One region of the Variovorax sp. GW822-FHT04A09 genome, then DNA from elsewhere that is predicted to be linked to it. Evidence: riboswitches for the same ligand, from Rfam matches in the RefSeq annotation. Region 1 holds a riboswitch; the other holds the start of a gene.
The links. Region 1 has a riboswitch for thiamine pyrophosphate ahead of thiC (phosphomethylpyrimidine synthase ThiC). Riboswitches for the same ligand answer to the same signal wherever they lie in the genome.

Region 1 (3,398 bases):
CGTGGAATTCGCGCGCCGTGTCGGGGTCCAGGCCCAGGTTGAACTGGTCTTGCCAGCGGAACTCGAAGCGCGCCTTGCTCAGCGCGTCGTCGCGCGAGCGCGCACCCGGGTGGCCCTTGGCCACGTCGGCCGCGTGCGCGGCGATCTTGTAGGCAATGATCCCCTGCTTCACGTCGTCGCGGTCGGGCAGGCCCAGGTGCTCCTTGGGCGTCACGTAGCAGAGCATTGCCGTGCCGGCCCAGCCGATCATCGCGGCGCCGATGGCGCTGGAGATGTGGTCGTAGCCCGGTGCGATGTCGATGGTCAGCGGGCCGAGCGTGTAGAACGGCGCTTCGTGGCAGTGCTTGATCTGCTCGTCCATGTTGGCCTGGATCATGTGCATCGGCACGTGGCCCGGGCCTTCGATCATGGTCTGCACGTCGTGCTTCCAGGCGATCTGCGTGAGCTCGCCCAGCGTGCGCAGTTCGGCAAACTGTGCTTCGTCGTTCGCATCGGCACCGCTGCCGGGGCGCAGGCCGTCGCCGAGCGAGAAGCTCACGTCGTAGGCCTTCATGATGTCGCAGATGTCCTCGAAGTGCGTGTAGAGGAAGCTCTCCTTGTGGTGCGCGATGCACCACTTGGCCATGATCGAGCCGCCGCGCGACACGATGCCCGTCATGCGGTTGGCCGTGAGGTGGATGAACGGCAGGCGCAGGCCGGCGTGGATGGTGAAGTAGTCGACGCCCTGCTCCGCCTGCTCGATGAGCGTGTCCCGGTAGATCTCCCAGGTGAGGTCTTCGGCCACGCCGCCCACCTTCTCGAGCGCCTGGTAGATCGGCACCGTGCCGATGGGCACCGGCGAGTTGCGCACGATCCAGTCGCGCGTGGTGTGGATGTTCTTGCCGGTCGACAGGTCCATCACGTTGTCGGCGCCCCAGCGGATGGCCCACACCAGCTTCTCGACCTCTTCCTCGATGCTCGAGGTGACAGCCGAGTTGCCGATGTTGGCGTTGATCTTCACCTTGAAGTTGCGCCCGATGGCCATCGGCTCGACCTCGGGGTGGTTGATGTTCGCCGGAATGATCGCGCGGCCGCGGGCCACTTCGTCGCGCACGAACTCGGGCGTGATGATGCGCGGAATGCTCGCGCCCATCGGGTTGCCCGCCACGCGCTTGGCGCGCTCTTCGTTGGCCAGGTACTCGGCCATCCATTCACGCTTGCCGTTCTCGCGCAGGGCCACGTATTCCATCTCGGGCGTGACGATGCCGCGGCGCGCGTAGTGCATCTGCGTGACGTTGGCGCCCGACTTGGCGCGGCGCGGCGTGCGTTGCAGCGCCGAGGCACCGGCGCGCAGCTCGGCCAGGCGCTGCGCGTCGCGGTCTTCGTTCTTGGCGCCGTCGTCCAGCGCGTGGTGCGTGCGGCCTTCGTAGCTTTCGGTGTCGCCGCGCTCGATGACCCAGGCGCTGCGCACGTCGGGCAGGCCACGGCGCACGTCGATCTCGACCTTCGGGTCGGTGTAGGGGCCCGAGGTGTCGTACAGGGAGACGGTTTCGCCGTTGGTCAGCGCCACGTCGCGCACGGGCACGAACAGGTCGGGCCGGCTGCCCGGAATGACGCACTTGTGCGAGGCGGGAAAGGGTTCGCGCGTCAGCGACAGCAGCGAAGTGAACTTGTCGGGGGCATTCATCGGGAGGCACTCCTTGTTGAGGGAAAGGGTGCTCCGCAATCGCTCGATGGACCTCGGGAGGCCCGCCACCAGAAAAGGGAGTGACGGACCGAAGTCAGGGAGTGCAGCTCTTCTTACGCCGGTATGACCCGGATCAAGTTCGCGGGTCGGCAGCTTTGCCATCTCAGCACACCACATGTGTGCACCCCGGAGCGGGGCCGATTGTGCGGGCCGAAGCCCGCCGCCGTCAACCCGGGGGCTGGTGCAGGTCGCCGTCGACGTAGAACCAGCGCTCGTCCTCGCGCACGAAACGGCTGCGCTCGTGCAGGCGGAACGCCACGCCCGTCGCGCCGCGCTGGCGGGCGACGAACTCGACCTCGGCGTGGTCGGCATCGAGCACCGAGCGCGAGCGGATGTCCAGCCCCAGCCATTTGACGCCCGGCTCGAACTCGACCGACGCCGGCCGCTTCGACGCATGCCAGGTGGCGAGCAGGTAGTCGGCACGCGCCAGCACGAAGGCCGAGTAGCGCGAACGCATCAGAGATTCGGCGTCGGGCGCCGGCGTGTTCTCGAAATCGTCGAGGTAGCGCCCACAGCACAGGGCGTAGCCGATGGGCTTGTCGCGACGGTCGGTACGGCCGCAGGGGCAGGGGCCGGGAGTGGGGTCGGTGGCGCTCATGAAGGGCTCTATTGGAACACTTGGCGCGGCGGAGGCTGAAGGTGGGGTGTGGGGGGGCTTCAGGGCATGCCCGGCTGACTTGAGGACGAGCTTGGGCTCGCATGGGTCTGCAGGCGCTGGACGCCCACCCACACGTTGCCGCAGAGAGCGAGTCGGGAGTAGAAAGCGCGTTGATATCGCAAAGGAGTGCATCGCCATGGCGAACGAAACCTCACCCAACCCGATTCAATCGGCGGCGCGAGAGCTGTTCGACCGCTATGAGCGCGAATTCAATGCGGGACTGACGGGTGAAGCCGACCTGGAAGCCGTCGCTGCGCTGTACGCGGAGGCTTTCATTGCGGCCTCGCCCGCCGGTGTCTTCGCGGGCAAGAACGACGACGACCTCAGGAAAGTGTCCGCGCAGGGTTTCAAGCACTACCGCGAGACTGGCGTGCAACGGATGAACGTGCGCAAGCTCGACGTCTCGGCGATCGACGAACTCCACGGGCTCGCCCGCGTGGAGTGGCGAGCGATCTACAAGTTCGATGGCGCGCAGAAGGTGATCGACTTCACCAATGTCTATCTGGTGCGGCTTGAAGGCGCCAGCGCGAAGGTGTTCGGGTGGATCACTGGCGATGAAGCTGAGGCGCTACGGCAGCATGGCATTGGGTAAGAGACGGCCGAGGAACTGCCATGCTGGTATTTCGATGGACTTCTTCGGTCCGCGCAGCAACCCTGGCAGAGCCCCGCCCATGCGCAAGTCAAGCCTGCCAGGGCCATGACTTGTCAGCACACGCACGGCGCGACGCTGAAAGCGAGGACGGCTCCAAAGCGCAGGCCGTCCGCACCATGCGCCGAGAGCACCGCCTTAGAACAGGAATGCCGCTCCAACGCCGATGTCCGAGCCCTTGGATTCGTCGCCTCCAATCCCGTTTCCTAGGCTCTGCTCGCCAGGCGCACCGACACCCAATGTCTTGCCGTTCCCAGAAAGAGAAACGGCTTGTCCAAGGTGCGCGTCCGTGCGCATGGGCGCAGTGGTCACCCATGCGGTCGGAGTCCAGGTCCCACTCTTGTTCGCGAACAGGAAGGCAACGC
Region 2 (3,398 bases), on a different contig from region 1:
GCGGCCGAGACCGTGCAGGTGCTGGTGCGCGAGCTGTTCCCGCGCGCCGTGGTGGTCACGCCCAACCTCGACGAAGCCGCCTTGCTGGTCGGCCACGCCATCGGCGGCATCGACGCGCTCGACGGCGCGGCCGACGAATTGCTCGCGCTCGGCGCGAAGGCCGTGCTGCTCAAGGGCGGCCATCTGCCGGGCGACGAAGTGGTCGATGTGCTGCTGGAGCGCAGCGGCGCGCGCAAGCGGCTCGCGTCGCAACGCATCGCCAGCCGCAACCTGCACGGCACCGGCTGCACGCTCTCGTCGGCCATCGCCGCGCACCTGGCATTGGGTTTGGCGCTGCCCGAGGCGGTCGAGCGCGCACGCGCGTACATCCTCGGCGCGATGAGCGCCGGTGCGGATGTGTTGGTCGGCGCGGGCCACGGTCCGCTCAACCACGGCTTTGCGCCAGTGCCGACCCACCGCTTGCCGCTGTCGGCCGGCTGAGCCAGGCCAGCACGAAGGTCGCCGCCAGCGTCGGCAGCGCCGAGCCGAACTGCGGCGCCCACTTGGCCAGCGCGTGGTAGGCCGCGATGCCCGCGAGCCAGATCAGCGCCGCGCCCCAGTCGATGGTGCGCGTGCCGTTCGCCGACACGGCACTTCCGCTGCCCAGCCGTCCCAGGATCACGCCGTACAGCGGCACGAACACCGAGCTCAGCAGCAGCAGGAAGGGTTCGAGCGTGTGCATCGGCAGCACCAGCGCGAGGCCGATGCACAGCACCGCCAGCAGCAGGCCCCAGCGCTTCACGCTCCAGCGCGGCAGCAGGCTGTGCGTGGACACCGAGCCCGAGTACACGTCGCCATAGGCGTTGTCGAGTTCGTCGATGAGGATCAGGCCCAGCGCCACCAGCCCGCCCTGCGCCAGCAGCAGCGCCATGACGAGGCTGGTGCCCGGCTCCGCCACGCTCACCACCATCACGCCCAGTGCGTAGCACCAGATGTTGGCGAGCGCGTAGCCGATCCAGGTGCCGCTGAACGCGCTGCCCAGGCCGCCTGCCGCGCTGCGCTTGCCGTGGCGCGCGTAGTCGGCCACCAGCGGCAGCCACGACACCGGCATCGCAATCACGAGGTCGAGCGCGCTGAACATGCCCATGCTGCCGTTGCCCGGCCGCGCCCAGAAGGCGTCGAGGCCCTTGGCGTGAAGCTGCGTGGCGAACTGCCAGCTGAGCCACAGCAGCGACAGCACCACCAGCGGCAGGCCGAAGCGGCTCACGAAGCGGCGCACCAGCTTCACCATCGAGCCGGCCAGCAGCGCCAGCAGCACCGCGCCCCACAGCAGCGTCGTCAGCACGCCGCCCCAGGCCGTGCCCAGCGCGGCGCCGAAGGCCTGCTGCCCGATCGCCTGCGTGCCCTCGCGCATGATCACGAGTTCGAAGGTGGTCCAGCCCACCAGCTGCACGATGTTGAGCAGCACCGGCAGCCGCGCGAAGGCGCTGCCGTAGGTGGCGTGCATCAGGCCGGCGCTGGCCAGCCCGGTTTCGCAGCCCAGCCGCGCGGTCCAGGCCAGCAGCCCGGCGCCGAGCAGCGAACCCAGCACGATCGCCAGCGCCGCGTCGCGCGTGCCCACGGCCGGCACCAGGTAGGCGCCGATCTGCATCACCAGCAGCCCCACGCCGAGGCTGAACCACAGCGAGGCGTGGTCGTGCCAGCCGAAGACGCGCCGGGAGGCGGGCAGGGGCGTGAGCGCTTCGTTGCCGGAAGCGGAACTGTCGTTGTCGTGGTCGTGTGCCATCCGTTTTGCTCCAGTGCAAAAGGTTTGGCAGGTGGGCGAGGCTCCAGTGGCGTGGCCGTCACGCGAGAGAACGTGAGAGGCCACCGGACCAGCTTCCCTGCGCGAGGATTACCTCAGTCAGGTTCAAAGGGACTTTCTCAGCCACACCGGTCGAAACCGGTGCAGCACCCCTAGCGAAATGTCATTTTAGGCGCGTGTGTCGCAGACGCACCGAAAAGTTCCTGCGCACGGAAGAATCCGGCCACAGCGGGCCTTGCACCCGCCGCACCGATGGCGTGCCGGGGCCGAGGGCCTATCCCTCGTGCTTTCCCGCGCCTTCGGCGGAAAAATTCTCGACCACCGATTCGAGCCACCGGCCGATGATTGCCATCTCTTCGTCGCTGAAACCCTGGGTCAGCCGTGCGTTCAACGCGCCGAGCCCGGCCTTTGCACGCTGTCCGGCAAGCCGTCCTTCCTCGGTCTGGTACAGGCGGAATGCGCGCCCGTCGTTCGGGTCTTGCGCGCGGGTCAGGTAGCCGGCCTTTTCGAGCCGGGCGGCAAGGCCGGACATGGCCGGGGCACCGATGTTCAGTGCCTGCGCGACTTCTCCCGTCAGGGCGCCATCGTTGGCCGACAGGAAAAACATCGTGCCGGCCTGGGCTGCCGACAGCGCGGGCAGGGCGTCGCCGCGGGTTTCTTTCCAGCGCTGCACCGCCCGCTGGGCGACGTTCAGAAGAAACACCAGCCTGTATTTTTTTTGAGCTTTCATCGGATTCCTGTGGCCTGGGCGAAGGCGCGGCAGGTTACATCTTATCCGTATTTATTTCGCACGCGAAGCATATACTTCGCATGCGAATTAAATACCATCCCTCTCGCACGGTGCGAGCGGGCAACCAGGAGAACCTATGACCGAATACGTGACCGTCGAATCCACCCAGGGTGTCCTGACCCTCACGCTGGCCAGGCCGGAGAAGATGAACGCACTGACCAATGCGATGTATGGCCGCCTGGCCGATGCCATCGCAGGCGCCGAGAGCGACCCGTCCGTGCGGGCCATCGTGATGCGAGGCGAAGGCGGCATGTTCACCTCGGGCAACGACCTGGGCGAATTCGCTGCCGTGGCTGCCGGCAAGGCCGACAACGAAGAACGCCATGTCGCTCGCTTCCTGCGTGCACTGGCGAGTTCGACACGCCCGCTGATCGCGGCGGTCAACGGACGCGCAGTCGGCGTGGGGACCACCTTGCTGTTGCACTGCGACTTCGTCGTGCTGGCTGAGGATGCGCTGCTGTCCACGCCGTTCGTCAACCTGGCGCTGGTTCCCGAAGCGGCGTCGAGCCTGCTGCTGCCGGCCCGCATCGGCCACGTTCGTGCCTACGAGATGTTTGCGCTGGGCCTGCCGGTGTCCGCTGCGCAGGCCTTGGCCTGGGGCATCGCGAACCGGGTCGTGCCTGTGTCGGACCTGCACGGCGAGGCGCAGAAGGTTGCCGAGCTGCTCGCCAGCCGTGCCGCGGGCTCGTTGAAGCTGACGAAGGGCCTGATGAAGCAGGGCGCGGCCGTTGCAGCCCAGATGGACCTCGAAGGCGCGCAGTTCGTGGAGCGCCTCCAGAGTCCCGAAGCGCGCGAAGCCTTCACGGCGTTCGCTGAGAAGCGGGC

Region 2: another riboswitch for thiamine pyrophosphate. It lies ahead of AC1RLW_RS02910 (purine-cytosine permease family protein); the one in region 1 lies ahead of thiC (phosphomethylpyrimidine synthase ThiC).

Annotation. Positions count from the first base shown of each region.
Region 1 is NZ_JBXAMV010000006.1:36,280-39,677, reverse strand. Features, by position in the region: gene thiC (phosphomethylpyrimidine synthase ThiC) at 1-1,666, opposite strand, end outside; TPP riboswitch at 1,760-1,865, opposite strand; gene AC1RLW_RS25835 (YchJ family protein) at 1,893-2,324, opposite strand; gene AC1RLW_RS25830 (DUF6841 family protein) at 2,521-2,976, shown strand; gene AC1RLW_RS25825 (FG-GAP repeat protein) at 3,172-3,398, opposite strand, start outside.
Region 2 is NZ_JBXAMV010000001.1:670,698-674,095, forward strand. Features, by position in the region: gene thiD (bifunctional hydroxymethylpyrimidine kinase/phosphomethylpyrimidine kinase) at 1-480, shown strand, start outside; gene AC1RLW_RS02910 (purine-cytosine permease family protein) at 425-1,765, opposite strand; TPP riboswitch at 1,843-1,947, opposite strand; gene AC1RLW_RS02915 (MarR family winged helix-turn-helix transcriptional regulator) at 2,058-2,513, opposite strand; gene AC1RLW_RS02920 (enoyl-CoA hydratase) at 2,650-3,398, shown strand, end outside.